Regions from separate parts of the Mesorhizobium opportunistum WSM2075 genome, predicted to be linked through region 3. Evidence: predicted binding sites of a transcription regulator. Region 3 holds the regulator's gene; each other region holds the start of a gene.
The links. Region 3 encodes LexA, which represses DNA repair genes until DNA is damaged. Its sites were predicted from a motif close to TGTTCNNNNTGTGTTCNG; they were not measured.
Positions count from the first base shown of each region.

Region 1: MESOP_RS25630 (ATP-dependent helicase) is a predicted target of LexA. The motif match lies at 2,785-2,802, and genes of this name have one in related genera.
Region 2: MESOP_RS28015 (PA0069 family radical SAM protein) is a predicted target of LexA. The motif match lies at 2,357-2,374, and genes of this name have one in related genera.

Region 1 is NC_015675.1:5,291,389-5,296,641, forward strand. Features, by position in the region: gene dapB (4-hydroxy-tetrahydrodipicolinate reductase) at 1-668, opposite strand, end outside; gene MESOP_RS25630 (ATP-dependent helicase) at 677-2,770, opposite strand; gene MESOP_RS35820 (hypothetical protein) at 2,872-3,045, opposite strand; gene MESOP_RS35825 (hypothetical protein) at 3,157-3,300, shown strand; gene MESOP_RS25635 (hypothetical protein) at 3,372-3,572, opposite strand; gene MESOP_RS25640 (hydantoinase/carbamoylase family amidase) at 3,859-5,253, opposite strand, start outside.
Region 2 is NC_015675.1:5,797,298-5,802,550, forward strand. Features, by position in the region: gene MESOP_RS27995 (4-(cytidine 5'-diphospho)-2-C-methyl-D-erythritol kinase) at 1-411, shown strand, start outside; gene moaB (molybdenum cofactor biosynthesis protein B) at 398-952, shown strand; gene MESOP_RS28005 (GFA family protein) at 1,089-1,523, shown strand; partial or broken gene MESOP_RS34165 (hypothetical protein) at 1,513-1,760, opposite strand; gene MESOP_RS28010 (glycosyltransferase) at 1,777-2,298, opposite strand; gene MESOP_RS28015 (PA0069 family radical SAM protein) at 2,450-3,604, shown strand; gene MESOP_RS28020 (ribonuclease HII) at 3,734-4,429, shown strand; gene MESOP_RS28025 (F0F1 ATP synthase subunit B) at 4,688-5,179, opposite strand; gene MESOP_RS28030 (F0F1 ATP synthase subunit B) at 5,190-5,253, opposite strand, start outside.
Region 3 is NC_015675.1:4,393,603-4,398,855, reverse strand. Features, by position in the region: gene MESOP_RS21170 (ABC transporter substrate-binding protein) at 1-508, opposite strand, end outside; gene MESOP_RS21165 (GntR family transcriptional regulator) at 635-1,432, shown strand; gene MESOP_RS21160 (pyridoxal-phosphate dependent enzyme) at 1,429-2,403, shown strand; gene lexA (transcriptional repressor LexA) at 2,779-3,531, shown strand; gene MESOP_RS21150 (ComEC/Rec2 family competence protein) at 3,525-5,253, opposite strand, start outside.

The DNA.
Region 1 (5,253 bases), 900 kb from region 3:
GCCGCATGCGACAGGGTAACCGTTTCGCCCTCGGTGCAGAAGCTGACGCTGTGCTCGCCGACGATGCTGCCGCCACGCACCACCGCGAAGCCGATCTCGCCTGCGGGCCGCGCGCCGGTGACGCCATCGCGAACACGCCGCGCCACCGCGTCGAGTTCGACCTTGCGTCCGCCGGCCACGGCTTGGCCAAGCATCAAGGCGGTGCCCGACGGCGCGTCGATCTTGTGTCGGTGATGCGCCTCGAAGACCTCGGCGTCCCAGTCTTCGGGATCGAGCGCTGTCGCCGCCTGTTCGACCAATCCGACCAGCATGTTCAGCCCCAGCGAAAAGCTGCCGGAGCGCACGATGGCGATGATCTTTGCTGCCTCGGCGATGTCGGCGAATTCAGTCGCATCGAAACCGGTCGATCCGATGACCAGGGCCGGCCCGCCGCGGGCGGCGCAAAACCTTGCCAGGTCGGCCGAGGCCGCCGGCGTGGTGAAGTCGATGACCACATCGGCCGCGGCAAGCGCCTCCTCGCGGCTGACCAGCCCGTCGCCGACGGCGCCGGGCCGGTGGAAGCGAGCGGCGAGCGCCAGCCGTGGATCGGCCCGCACGGCGTCCGTCATCTGGCGGCCCATGCGGCCGAGCGCGCCGGCGATGGCGATCCTGATCGGCGGCTGCGGCATGGCCTCGGCTATTTCCACATGCCGCGCATGCGCGCGCCGATGTCGACGCGCACGTCCGGCCGGGGCGCCCTGCCCTGCGCGGCCTGCGCGCTTGGCCACGACACCTGCTCGAACGCGGCGAGGATCGAGGCCGGGATGAAGCGGGTGCGCGAGGCATAGAGATGGCGGTCCCCGCGCGCCGCCTGGCCGTGAGGAAAGAAGCGCTGCGGCATGACCAGGTTGAGGTTGTCCTTGGCCCGTGTCATCGCGACGTAGAGCAGCCGGCGCTCCTCCTCGATGTCCTCCTTGGTGCCGACGCCGAGATCGGCCGGGATGCAGCCATCGACGGTGTTGAGCACAAAGACATTTTTCCACTCCTGGCCCTTGGCCGAGTGGATGGTCGACAGGATCAGATAATCCTCGTCCCGATGCGGCGGCCCGGCCTGGTCACTGGTCGCGTCCGGCGGGTCGAGCGTCAGCTCGGTCAGGAACCGTTCGCGCGAGGCATAACCCGATCCGATCTGCTCGAGTTGCAAAAGGTCGGCGCGGCGCGTGATCGCATCCTCATGGATGCGCTCCAGATGCGGCTCGTACCACAGCCTGACCTGTTCGAGATCGGCAGGCCATTTGGCGCCGGCCCGCAGGCCCGAATAGAGCGCGACGAAGCTTGGCCAGTCGTCCGCCGCGCGCTGCGGCGGGCGCCATCCGGCCAGGCCCATCGCCTCGTCCAGCGCAGATGTCATCGTCTCGACGACCTGCGCGGCGGCCGAAGGGCCAATTCCCGGCAAAAGCTGCAGCACCCGAAAGCCGGCAACGCGGTCGCGCGGGTTTTCGGCGAAGCGCAGCACCGCCAGCACATCCTTGACGTGGGCGGCATCGAGGAACTTCAAACCGCCGAACTTTACGAAGGGAATGTTGCGCCGCGTCAGCTCGATCTCGAGCGGCCCGCTGTGGTGCGAGGCACGAAACAGCACCGCCTGGGATTTCAGCGCGGTGCCGGCCTCGCGCTCGGCCAGGATGGTATCGCAGACGAAATTCGCCTGCTCGACCTCGTCGCGGACGTTCACCAGTCTCGGCTTGCCCGTGGATTTGCGCTCCGACCACAGGTTCTTGGTGAAGCGTTCCGAGGCCTCGCCGATCACCGCGTTGGCGGCGGCGAGGATGGTCTCGGTCGAGCGGTAGTTGCGCTCCAGCATCACCACATCGGCGGCTTGCGCGAACTGCTTGGGGAAATCGAGAATGTTGCGCACCTCGGCGGCGCGGAACGAATAGATCGACTGCGCATCGTCGCCGACCACCGTCAGCCCGGCACCGTCGGGCTTCAGCGCCATCAGGATCGAAGCCTGCAGCCGGTTTGTGTCCTGGTATTCATCGACGAGCACATGGTCGAAACGCCCGCCCAGATGCGCGGCGATTTCAGGCTCGGCCGCCATCTGCGCCCAATAGAGCAGCAGATCGTCGTAATCGAGCACGTTCTGCGCTTGCTTGGCCTCGACGTAACCGGCGAACAGCTGCTTCAGCTGCTCGGCCCAGCCGGCGCACCAGGGAAAGGCGGAACCCAATACTTCGCCCAACGGCGCCTGCGCGTTGACGGCGCGCGAATAGATGGCGAGGCAGGTGCCCTTGGTCGGAAAGCGCGCCTCCGTCTTCGAGAGGCCGAGTTCATGCCGGACCAGGTTCATCAGGTCGGCGGAATCCTCGCGGTCATGGATGGTGAAGGCCGGATCCAGGCCGATCTCCAGCGCATAATCGCGCAGCAGCCGGGCGCCGATGCCATGAAAGGTGCCGGCCCAGGTCAACGCATCCGTGATCACCGCCGCGTCGCGGCCGAGCACCTCGCCGGCGATGCGCTCGACGCGTCTCGCCATCTCGGACGCGGCGCGCCGCGAAAAGGTCATCAGCAGGATGCGGCGCGGGTCGGCGCCCTTGACGATCAGGTGCGCGACGCGATGCGCCAACGTGTTGGTCTTGCCCGAGCCGGCGCCGGCAATGACCAGCAAAGGCCCCGCGATCTTGCCGTCGCCATGCTCGACGGCCTGGCGCTGGGCGTCGTTCAACCGCTCAAGGTAGGCGGGCGGGACGGTCGATTCCACAAAGGTCGAATCATGGGCGGCGAGGTTCATCGCCCATCAAGCATCGTTTCCGCTTTGTTCGCAACACAGAAGCGGCACGATAGGGGACGACCGCTTTGGAGACTATCGCTTGGGGGACTATCGCTTGGGGACTACCGTTTGGGATCGACACCCATCGCCGCCGATTGACGGCGCAGAGCCTCGCGGTCGCTTCTTGGCGCCGGCAGCAACAGCGGGTCGAAATTGTCGGGCACCTCATCGATCATCTTGCGAGCGAGCCGGTATGCGAGAAGGGCAAGGGTGGCTGCCAGAAGCAAACGGACCATGGATCGGTTCTCCCGTGATCGGGATCAACCAAAGGGACGGCGTTTTGTTCCCTCACGCGAAATTCGCAACCAAACCGACATCACCTCGTTTTGAGACAGGAGGCGATAGCGATGAAAAAGCTAAGATTGGGCCTCGTCCTGGTGGCATTGGCTGTTTCGGCCTGCGACAACAAATTGCCGCCAACGACGGCTCCCGGCGCTGAACAAAGCCTCGCCAGCAACCCCGTCGTAAACACGGGCACTGTCGGCAAGTGAGCCAATGCTCCGTGCAGCAGGTTCTGGGCTCCGTGCAACAGGTTCTGGGCTCCTTGCAACAGGTCGGGTGTTCAAGGCATCGCCGAGATGCATTCCTCGAGCCGCTCGAGGCGGAACTTGGCATTGCGCAGTTCGTGCCCGGCTTCGTGCCGTTGCTGACGGCTTGGGGACGCTGACGCCGCCGTCAGGTTCCGTTCGAGCTCGGCGATACGCGCACGCACCTGCCGCGCTTCGTCCTGACGCAACGCCTTTATCCAGTTCCGCCCGCGCATCTGTCTTCCCGCAAGTCCCCAAAGGCCCGCCGCCTTATGCCAGCAAGACCCTAACTTCCTGGAAGTGCGAATATTCCAAATTTAATGAGTGCTAATTTAGCAAGGCGGCGCCACGGAGAAGAAGGCCGGCGCCGCTTGGGAGGAGAAAGGCGCCGGCCAAGCGGATAAGAGGTCCGCCGCAAGGAAGAGGCTAGCTGAGTCTTGCCGCTGCGTCATGCAGGATCGAGGATTTTGGCTCTTTCCGGGCGTTTTCCCCCGCAAAACGAACCAAACGAGTCCTCGCCCTTCAAACCCCAAGCCGTCGCCTGGCGATGGCGACATGGAAGTTGGCACCGAACAGCAACCCCTCATCATTGAAGTCATAGCTGGAATTATGAAGTGGCGCCGAGGCCTCGCCATTGCCGAGGAAGACGAAACAGCCCGGCACGTGGTCGAGGAGGCGGGCAAAATCCTCCGAGGCTGTCATCGGCTCAGCCGCCACCGCGATGTTGCCGGGTTCGAAGACGTCCCTGGCGGCGGCGAAAGCCGCGTCGACCAGTTCGGCATCGTTGCACAGCGGCACGAATTCGCGGCTGTAGTTCACTTCGGCGGTGACGTTGTAAGCGGCGGCGGTGCCTTCGGCGATTATACGCATCTGGCGTTCGATCCCGGCGCTGACCTCGGGGCGGAAGCTGCGTGCGTCGCCAAGGATGCGGGCCAGGCCGGGCAGCGCATTGCGGGTGCCGTCGGTGATCAGTTCGGTCACCGAAACCACCGATATGTCGGTGATGCCCTCGTCGGCGAGCCGTTCCAGAAAGGCGGCCAGCGCCGCCTCCTCCGCCTGCAAATGCTGTTCGTCGGGATCGCGCAGGTCAACGGTGAAGACGGCGCGCGATGGAATGACGTTGATGGCGTTCGGCTCCAAGCGCATCGTGCCGACAGTGGCAACGGTTGGCGAATTGGAGGCCGCTGCCCGGTCATGTAGGAAGGTGACCACGCGTGCAGCCGCATATCCGGCATCGCAGCGCATCGACATCGGCGTGGTGCCGGCGTGGTTAGCGACGCCGTCGATGGTGATGCGCTGCCAGGAGATGCCTTGCAGGCTCTCCACCGCGCCGATGGGGATGCCCTCGCGCTCCAGGACCGGCCCCTGCTCGATATGCAGCTCGACATAGATGTGCGGCTTGAGAAAGCCAGGTTCGCGATCGCCCGCATAGCCGATGCGGGCGAGTTCCTGGCCGAGCGTGCTGCCGTCCGTGCCGACGGCGGCGAGTGCCGCTTCAACTTCAACGCCGCCGGCATGGACCAGCGATCCCATCATGTCGGGAGAGAAGCGCACGCCTTCCTCGTTGGTGAAGGCTGCGACGGCAATTGGGCGCGACGGCGAAAGGCCTGATGATTTCAGCGTCTCGATCACCTCCAGCCCGGCAAGCACGCCGTAGCAGCCGTCATAGATGCCGGCGTCGATGACCGTGTCGATGTGCGAGCCGATGAGCACCGGCGCCTGCCCGTTATTATCCGCGTCTTGCCAGATGCCGAAGATGTTGCCGATGCGGTCGACGGCGACATCGAGCCCGGCTTGCCGCAGCCAGCCGACGAAGAGGTCGCGGCCGAGCTTGTCGGTGTCGGAAGCGGCCAGCCGGGTCAGCCTGCCCTCTGCGTCGCGGCCAACAGCGCCGAGTTCACGGATGCGGCCCAACAG
Region 2 (5,253 bases), 1.4 Mb from region 3:
TCGATGGTGCCGGACGTCTCGGCGCTGGGGCTGGTGCTGGTCAACCCGGGCATGCCGGTCTCGACGGCCGAGGTGTTTTCGGCACTTTCCCGCCGCGACAACGAGCCGTTGCCGCCGCTGCCGCGCGGCATCGATTTTCACAGCCTGCGCAACTGGCTGGAACTCACCCGCAACGATCTCCAACCGGCGGCGCTGGCGATACAGCCCGCCATAGGCCGGGCGCTCTCATGGCTCGATAAGGCTGGATCGGGTTTTTCACGCATGTCCGGATCGGGCGCGACGTGCTTCGGCCTGTTCGAGACCGGCAATGTCGCCAAGCGCGCGGCGGCCGAGATCCGCGGGCGCCAGCCCGACTGGTTCGTCGCGGCGACGCGCAGCATCGCATCGGAGGGCGCAGATGGCCAGAACTGACGAAAGCCGGTCCTTCATTCCGGTGCGTGTCGCGGTGCTGACCGTTTCCGACACACGCAGCCTCGCCGACGACAAATCCGGACAGACGCTGGCCGACCGCATCACCGAGGCCGGCCACATCCTGGCCGCCCGCGATATCGTCACCGATGACCGCGACAAGATCCGCGACACGGTGCTTGGCTGGTCGAAGGACGCGGCGATCGACGTCGTCATCACCACCGGCGGCACCGGTTTCACCGGCCGCGACGTTACCCCGGAGGCGCTGGAACCGATCTTCGAAAAGCGCATGGACGGCTTTTCGGAAGTGTTCCACCGCATCTCCTACGACAAGATCGGCACCTCGACGATCCAGAGCCGGGCGACGGGCGGCGTCGTCAATGCCACTTTCGTCTTCGTGCTGCCGGGTTCGCCCGGCGCCTGCAAGGACGCCTGGGACGGCATCTTGAAGGCGCAGCTCGACTACCGGCATATGCCCTGCAACTTCGTCGAGATCATGCCGCGCCTGGACGAGCACCTGCGGCGCGGCAAATCGGCTCTGTAAAAGCCGAGGCAAGGCGCCGGTTTCACGTCGCGTTTGCCGGGCAAAATGCTGCCCTCGCCTTCGAAAGACCATTCCAAACGCGATGCCGGAGGAAGTACCTTTCGTAGCGGGGGCCCTTGCCGTTGACGATGAGGCGATGACTGTGCATGCCGGCGGATGCCATTGCGGCAACATACGCCTTCGATTTTCAACCGACCTCGACCCCTCGCAAATCGAAGTCCGCGCCTGCCAATGCGCGTTCTGCATCAAACATGGCTCGCGCGCCGTTGCCGATCCGCTCGGACAGTTGATCGTCTCGGTCGAGGACCACGCCCGTTTGCACAGATACCGGTTCGGATTGCGCACCGCCGACTACTTGATCTGCCGGGACTGCGGCGTCTATGTCGCGGCGGTCACCACCGATGGCGGGGATGCAAGGGCGATCGTCATCGTCAATGCCCTGGACGACCGGCTGCGGTTCAGCCGCGAGCCAGCCGCCATGGACTATGATGCCGAGAGCAGGCAAGAACGCATTGCCCGGCGACAGGCACGCTGGATGCCTGTGGAGATCCTGTCCGCTTTCAGCGGATGACCGGTTCGCCGTGAAACCGCCGGCGCGAAAGCGCAGATACGCCGAAGCCGACTTCCATCATCAGCCGCGGCGTGCGTGCCGGCACGGTGCCCATGTGGAAGCCGAGGCCAGCTTCGCCGGTCAGTGTCACCGGGCTCTGCTCGCCATAGGCGTCCAGTACCTCCTTGGCGGGATGGCCGACAGTAGGGCTAGCTGATGCTTGAGGGCGCGGCGATTATGGCTGCCCCTGACGTAGACAGCAGCTGCAAAAGAATCATTTGCGCGATTCCCGCTTCGCCGGCGCTATCCAGATCTCGGCGTCGAGCTTCTTTGTCGCCAGGCCGCGTGCAAGCGCCTCGGCACTGCCGGCGTGCTTCGACAAGGACGCTGCCTGCCGCTTGCTGATCACCAATCCGTCGGCCAGGGCACGGTTTCCCGAAAACACCCGCGCCAGGAACGGCACTCGGCTGCCGCGTGCACGCGAGAACCGCGCCGCCATGGTTTGCCTGGCCGTGTGGGCGACGACCGCTTCGGTCCAGCCCTCCACCAGCCTGGCGCCCGGTTCCAGCAGCAACAGCCAGTCGCCCTTGGCCTGCCTGATGCCGGCGGCGACACCGCCGCTCGCGACATAGTGGCAGCCGGCATGCTCGGCGACATGATGCGTCTGGTCGGTGGAGCCGATGTCGCAGACGACGACCTCGCGCACCACGCCCTCGACGGCGCCGCCAATCAGCGAGCCGAGCGTGCGGGCGAGAGCCTCCTCGTCATTGCGGGTTTCGATGAGAACACTGAGCATCATCAGCCGAATAGCGGAAAGGTGGACACGATGCCAGTTCTTGCAGCGCATCATAGAAAGTTCTTGCTTTGTTCTCATCAAGAGAATAGGAATAATTTCCATGAGCAGAGCGATTCGACACAACATGGACAGTCCCTGGGAGCGGGCGAAGATGGAGCCGATCATGCGCGCCGACATTGCAGCCTTCGGAGCAGGACGAGCCGAGATGGCCAATGCGATGATCGAGCAGAGCGGCATGCGCATCCGTCCGGACCGCAACCGTGGCCGGTCGGCGGGCATCAATCCGTCCGGCCGGTTCGAGCCGTTCACCCGGCATGTCTTCGATGATGGCTGGAGTTCGCTGGAGGAACTGCCGCCGTTCAAGACCGAGGTGCAGGTGGAAAAGCCGCGCACCATCATCACCCGCAACGAATCGCCAGACATCTCCTTCGACCGCTCGATCAACCCCTATCGCGGCTGCGAACACGGCTGCGTCTATTGCTTCGCGCGGCCGACGCATTCGTTCATGGGCCTGTCGCCGGGCCTGGATTTCGAATCCAAGCTATTCGCCAAGCCGGATGCGGCGCGGCTGCTCGACAAGGAACTGTCGAAGGACGGCTACCAGCCACGCACCATCGCCATCGGCACCAACACCGATCCCTACCAGCCGATCGAGAAGCAGTACCGGATCATGCGCGAGATCCTCGAAGTGCTGGAGGCGCGCGGCCATCCGGTCGGCATCGTCACCAAATCCGCTTTGGTGACGCGCGACATCGACATCCTGTCGCGCATGGCCGAGCGCGGGCTCGCCAAGGTGGCGCTGTCGGTGACGACGCTCGACCGTATGCTGGCGCGCACGATGGAGCCGCGCGCATCGACGCCGACCAAGCGGCTGGAGGCGATCAGGCAGCTTTCCGATGCCGGCATTCCGGCCTCGGTCATGGTGGCACCGATCATCCCTGGCCTGACCGACCAGGAGATGGAACGGATCCTCGATTCGGCGAGCGCTGCCGGCGCGCGCGAGGCGGGTTATGTCGTGCTGCGACTGCCGCTGGAGGTCAGCCCGATCTTCAAGGACTGGCTGCTGCGCCACTATCCCGACCGCTATCGCCACGTAATGTCGCTGATCCGCTCGATGCGCGACGGCAAGGACTACGATTCGGAATGGGGCAAGCGCATGAAGGGCGCCGGACCCTATGCCTGGCAGATCGGCCGGCGCTTCGAGATCACCGCCAAGCGGCTCGGCCTCAATGCCGAACGGCGCACGCTGAGAACCGACCAGTTCGTCGCCGCGGGAAAGGACCAGGAGCAGCTGATGCTGCTTTGATCTTCCTTTTCGCTTGTGAAATCCCGTCCGGCCTGCCCCGGCCAGCAGACGGTGCCCTCCCGGTCCGGCGCCCCACCCGACCCGGAGGGACTTGCGGAGAATCGGAACCGATGCGAACCTCGCCGCAACATGGCTCGCGCGCGTTCTGATTCTCCGCTTCTCTTCGAAATTGTCGAGAAACCCGATTTCTCCTTCGAGACGAAGGCGATGGCCGACGGCCTGTGGCCCGTGGCGGGGATGGATGAGGCTGGCCGTGGCCCGCTGGCCGGGCCGGTGGTCGCTGCGGCAGTGGTGCTCGACCCAGCCAACATCCCCGAGGGCCTCGACGATTCCAAACGGCTCAGCCATTTGCAGCGCGAGGCATTGTTCCTGCGCATTCTCGGCTCCGCGCAGGCGGTCTCGATGGCCTCGATCAGTGCCGAGGGCATCGACGGCAGCAATATCCTCAAGGCGAGCCTTGAGGCGATGCGACGCGCGCTGGTCGGGCTGTCGGTTCGGCCTAAGCTCGCGCTTGCCGACGGACGCGACGTGCCGCCGGGGTTGCCGTGCGAGGGCCGCGCGTTGATCAAGGGTGACCAGCGCTCGCAGTCGATCGCCGCTGCCTCCATCGTCGCCAAGGTCATGCGCGACCGCATGATGTGCGGTTGCGGCAGCCATAACGGCCGCTACGGATTCGAGGTGCACATGGGTTACGCCACGGCCCGGCACCGCACGGCCATCGAGGCGCACGGCCCGGTCGCGCGCCTGCATCGCGTGTCGTTTTCGCCGTTCAGGCTGGGCGGTGCCGAGGTGGTTGAAGAAGAGAGTTTCGACGGATTGGATTGAGCTTGAGCGTCTGATCTCCCCACTCGAGGGGGAGATGTCGCCGAAGGCGACAGAAGGGGTAGGTTCGACCGGGCGCGACGCCCCTTCATATGAAAGATCAGGCCGGCACATTACGTGAGGCGACCCCCTCTGGCCTGCCGGCCATCTCCCCCTCAAGGAGGGAGATTAGCGCTTCGCCGCCTTCGCCATCTGATGTCCGCACAACAAAAAAAGCCGCCAGGTTGCCCCGGCGGCTTTTTGATTTCCAACGCTGTCAGCTCAGTTGAGCTTTGCCTTCACGTCCGCGAGCGAAGCCTTGAACAGATCGGCCCCGGCCTTGACGTCGACCTTGGCGGCGAGCAGCGCGCGGGCGGCTTCGACGGCAATGTCGACGGCGCTGGCGCGAACTTCGCTGATGGCGTCACGCTCGGCCTGGCCGATCTTCTGCTCGGCCAGCGCGGTGCGCCTGGTAACATAGTCTTCGGTCTTCTTGTGCGCTTCGGCGGCGAGCAGATCGGCCTCGCGCTTGGCGGCCGCGACGATGTCGGCTGCCTCCTGCTCGGCTTCCTTGCGCTTGCGCTGATACTGGCCAAGCAGTTGCTGAGCCTCCTCGCGGAGCTTGCGTGCCTCGTCGAGCTCGCTGCTGATGCGCATGGCGCGGGCATCGAGCGCCTTGGCGATCAGGCCTGGCACCTTGATATAGACGGCGATGGCCAGGAAGATGACGAGGGCTATCGTTGCCCAGAGCGTCGCGAGAGATGTGGCGTCCATGATGCGCTCCTCACCGGGCCACGGATTTGACCGCGGCCGCGATCTCGGCCTTGCTGGCCTTGCCGCCGACCAGT
Region 3 (5,253 bases):
AAGGCACGCCGAAACGCTTGGCGTTCGGCAGAAGCTTCTTGGTGAAGGCCATCACCGCGGCGACGTCCTGCAGATCGGTGGCGCCGGTCATGCCTTCGTCGCCTGCGTCCCACGACGGCACCAGCTTGGCCGCCACCGGGTCGGTGACCGCGGCAAAGACGATCGGAATGCCGGAGCCGGCGAGCGCCTTCTTGGCGATCTGCGAGACCGGCGTGGTGATGGTGTAGATCAGCTTGGGCTGCTCGGCCTGCAGCTTGGCGATCATCTGCGGCACCAGCGATGCATCGAAATTAGTATGGCTCTCTGTGTAGACGACGTCCTTGCCCTCGACGAAGCCATTGTCCGTCAGCGCCTTCTTGAAGCCGGCTATGGCGGCGTTCAATTGCGGATGCTCGCCGAAATTGGCGATGCCGATACGGATCTGATCGGCCGCGGCGCTCCCGGCGCTGACCATCAATGCGCCTGCCAGAGCCAATCCCGACAGCCATGCGGATTTCGACTTCAACATCATTTCCTCCCAGATTTGATCAGCGCCGCCTCGGGGCACCTCCAGCGATCATGGTCAGTCCATCGGCGCATGTCAAACATTATATATAATTCTTGCCATCACCAATCATCATATATAATTTCTCCAATGGCAGAGAACGAATGGATCGCGATGCAGGACCAGAAGAACTCCACCAAGACGGAAGCCGCCTACCAGCTTCTGCGGCGCGATATCCTCACCACCCGTCTCATGCCGGGCGCCCCGCTCAAGCTCAGCGCCCTGCGCGGCATCTATGGAGTTGGCTGGACGCCGCTGCGCGAAGCATTGTCGCGCCTCGAAGCCGAACGCCTGGTCACCGCCATCAGCAATCGCGGCTTCGCGGTCGCCCCCGTATCCCGGGCCGAACTTGAGGATCTGGCGCGCGCGAGGATGGTCGTCGAGATACCGCTCTTCCAGGAATCGATGGAGAAAGGCGGCCGGGAGTGGGAAGACGCGGTTGTCACCGCGCACTACCGGCTCGCCCGCTGCAAGACCGCGGTGGACGACCCATCGGATGCCGCCGTCGACCAGTGGGACGAGAACCACGAGGCTTTTCATGCCGCGCTGCTGAGCGCTGCGACATCCAGCTGGCTGTTGCGGTTTCGCTCGACGATCTCGGACCAGCTGCGCCGGCACCATCGCTTTCTTGGGCTGGCGCCGACATTGCGGGCGGCGGCCGGCCTCAAGGACGGCTACGAAGAGGCCATGAACGCGCTGCGCGAGGCGATGGCGATCGAGCACCACACGGCGATCATGGAAGCCGCCCTGGACCGCGACGTCGAGCGGGCAAAAGCGCTGATGACGGCCCACATCGGTTATACGCTGCACGTCTATGTCCACAGCGAGGACGGCGACGCGAACAAGGACGTCGCGCGCGCCGGCAGCTTGAAAGCGGTTGCCGGATGATCTCGGCACCTCCGCATCGTCCGACGCTTGACGAGATTGCCGAAGCCCGCGATCGGCTGGCCGCCTGGCTGCCGCGCACCCCGCTGCTGCGCCTCGATCTTGGCCGTGCCGACCAGCGGATATTCCTCAAGCTCGAGACCCTGTCGCCGATCGGCGCCTTCAAGCTCAGGCCGGCGCTCAATACCTTGCTTTGTCGTGACGCCGATGAACTCAGGCACGGTGTTGCGACCGTCAGTTCGGGCAACATGGCCTATGGGTTGGCCTGGGCGGCACGGGCTCTTGGCGTTCCGATGGCCGCCTACATGTATGCCGGCGCGCCGCAGACCAAGATCGACGGTGTCCGCCGTCTTGGCGGCGAGGTGCGCTTTGTCTCCCACGAGACCTGGTGGCGCTACATCACCGCGATCGAGCGGCCCGACATTGACGAACTTCTCATCAATCCCGTCACCGATCAGGCGGTGTTGGCTGGCAACGGCACCATCGGCCTCGAGATTGTCGAGGATCTGCCGGAGGTCGATTTCGTGCTGACGCCATATGGCGGCGGCGGCATGACGACCGGCGTTGCAAGTGCGCTCAAGGCCCTTCGTCCGCAGGCGAGGGTCTTTGCCGTCGAGGACGAGAACGCGGCGCCGGTCACCGCCGCACTGGCGGCCGGACGTATTGTCGAGATCGAGACACGGCCCTCCTTCATCAAGAGCATTGGCGGTCCCTCCCTGATCCCCGAGCTATGGCCGTTGGCGAACCAGCTCATCGACGGTGCCATCGCCGTCAGCCTGCAACAGGTGACGGAGGCCATGCGGCTCCTGTTCTCGAAGGCCAAGGTCGTCGCCGAGGGCGCGGGCGCCGCCTCGCTGGCCGCGGCTCTCAGCAGTGAGCGGGCGACCGGCAACGTCGTCTGCGTCATCTCCGGCGGCAATATCGATGCGGAATTCTATGCGCAGGTGCTGGCCGGTGCGATCCCGCCAGCCTGATCCCGTACCTGCTTCCGAACCGGCGATTGTTGGCGTTTTGATTTCGTTTCGTTCACGGCAGGCAAGCCGATCGCAAGCGCCGAAATCGGCCTCGACGGGCTCTGCCGTCGGCTGATGCCGAGCCATGTCGCAAGACAGGCCACAGGCTATTAACCAAACATTTCAATGCGGGCGACGGGCGGCAACGGGCGAAAAACCCCGATTTCCGGCCTGTCCGGGCCGCAAATGATTTCGGCTCTCTTACCAAATTCACTAAACTTTAAACGGTTGCAGAACACAACTGGAACAGATAGTGTTTGTTCTGGGTTTGTTTTTCGATTCTGGATCAGAACCATTCTGGATCAAAACCCTTGTCCAGATGCCTTGGGGGCCGCCATGCTGACACGCAAGCAACATGAACTCTTGATGTTCATTCATGAACGGCTCAAGGAAAGCGGTATTCCGCCCTCCTTCGACGAGATGAAAGAGGCGCTCGACCTCGCCTCCAAATCAGGGATCCATCGCTTGATCACGGCGCTGGAGGAACGCGGCTTCATTCGCCGGCTGCCCAACCGGGCGCGTGCGCTGGAAGTGCTGCGGCTGCCGGATTCGATCGCGCCGGGCCTCAACGCGGCAAAGAAGTTCTCGCCAAGCGTCATCCAGGGGAGTCTCGGCCAAGGCGGTCTCGGTCAGGGCAGCCTCGGCCGCCAGATCAAGCCGGCACCGTCGCGCTTTGCCGCTGCTGGCAACGACGACGATGCGGTTCCAGCGGTGTCCATCCCGGTCATGGGTCGCATCGCCGCCGGTGTGCCCATCGATGCCATCCAGCATCAGACGCATACCATCTCGGTGCCGCCGGACATGATCATGGGCGGCGAGCACTATGCGCTGGAAGTCAAGGGCGACTCGATGATCGAGGCCGGCATCTTCGATGGCGACACGGTCATTATCCGCAACGCCGATACGGCGAGCCCGGGCGAGATCGTCGTGGCGCTGGTCGACGAGGAGGAAGCGACCCTGAAGCGGTTCCGCCGCAAGGGTGCTTCGATTGCGCTTGAAGCCGCCAATCCGGCCTACGAGACGCGCATCTTCGGGCCGGACAGGGTCAAGGTGCAGGGCAAGCTGGTTGGGCTGATCAGGCGCTACTGAGCCGGCACGGCACTTGGCTTGTCAGGTTTGCGATAGGGCTCCAGGCCTCTCGCCTCGCGCGAAAACTTTCGCTGCGCGTGCCAGGGCCGATACGGGCTGTCCACCGCGAAGCTGATGGTTGGCGGACCGGTGGCCGATTGGCGGTCGAAGAAGATGGCCGCACTGCCCTTGCGGGCGAGCTGCCGTTTGGTAACGACGAGAACCAGCGGATTGTGGCAGGCATCGTAGGCTGTCGCGTCATTGACGATGATCAGGTCGGCGAAGCCACAGGCCTTCCAGGTATCCTTGCGGTCTTCGACATGCGCTATGATCGCACCGGACGGGTGCCTGGCGAGACAGACACCGTCTGTGCAATAGAACGGCGCTCCCGGCGGGAGATTGACGGCATCGGCAATATCGAATTGTCCATCCGCCTTGTCGAACATCTCTGGCGGGATGATGGTTTCGGACGTCAGCGCGCGTTTCCAGTTGTCGACCGTGAATTCGTTCGGCCGGGCCCGGCTGACCGCGAGTTCGCCACCGCCGATCGGCAGCGCGACCAGCCGCGCGTCTTCCGAGACCAGCACATCCGGCGTGCGCGTGTCGGACACCGCCAGCAAGCCGGCGAGCGCGAATGGAAGCGCTGCAAGCCGCAGCCACGTCGTCGCCATCGTCGCGATGACCAGGGCAATCGTCACCAGCAGCACGGATTGCTGTGAGATGAGCCCGACCGCATCGACCGGAGAGCGTTCTGATATCCACGCCGAAATGGCGATCATCGCGGTCAGGCCCTTGCCCATCAGGTAAAGGGATGGCGCATCCAGTCCGAACGGCATCAGCAGCGCGCTGGCAACGGCCAGGAACATCACCACCGACACGATCGGCATGACGGCCAGATTGGCGAACAGGCTGAGCGGCGACACCCGCTGGAAATGCCAGATGGCAAACAGCGCCGTGGCGCTGCCGGCGATAATCGAGGTCATGGCCAATCCGCCTGTCGCCAGCAGGAATTTTCGGGTCAGGAAACCGGGCAAGGATCGCTTCGGCGGCGGTGGCCTCGTTTTTCCCGCCCGGTGATCCGCCCAGCCGGCATAGGCGCCGACCAGGGCCGCGGTCGCGGCGAACGACATCTGGAAGCTCGGGCCGACCACCTCATGCGGGGAAACCAGGATGACGGCGATCGCCGAGATCGCCAGATTGCGCATGGTCAGAGCCGCGCGATCGAACAGGACGGCAATCAGCATCACCGCCAGCATGATGAAGCTGCGCTCGGCGGCGACGACGACGCCGGAGATGACGAGATAGGCGGCGATCGACAAAAGTGCGGCCGCGGCCGCGTATTTCTTCACCGGCCGGCGCGCGGAAAAGTCCGGGAACAGCGCGAAGGCGCCGCGCAGCAGCCCCATGATGGTTCCGGCGACCAGCGCCATGTGCAGTCCCGAAATGGAGATGATGTGATAGATGCCGGTGCGCCGCATCGCTTCGTTGATTTCGTCGGGGATGCCGGCGCGCACGCCGACGATCAGCGCCGCCGCGATCTCGCCTTCGGCGCCGCCGACGCTGCCCCTGATATGGTCGGCGATGGCTTCGCGGGCGTTTTCTATCCCTGAGGAAAGGCGGGCCGACAGCGGCATGCCACCGTCATCGGCCGCAACGACTTTTGGATTGCCGAGAAAGAACCCGCTGCCGCCAATGCCGGCGAAATAGCTGTCGAAGGAGAAATCGTAGCTCTCCGGCCGCACC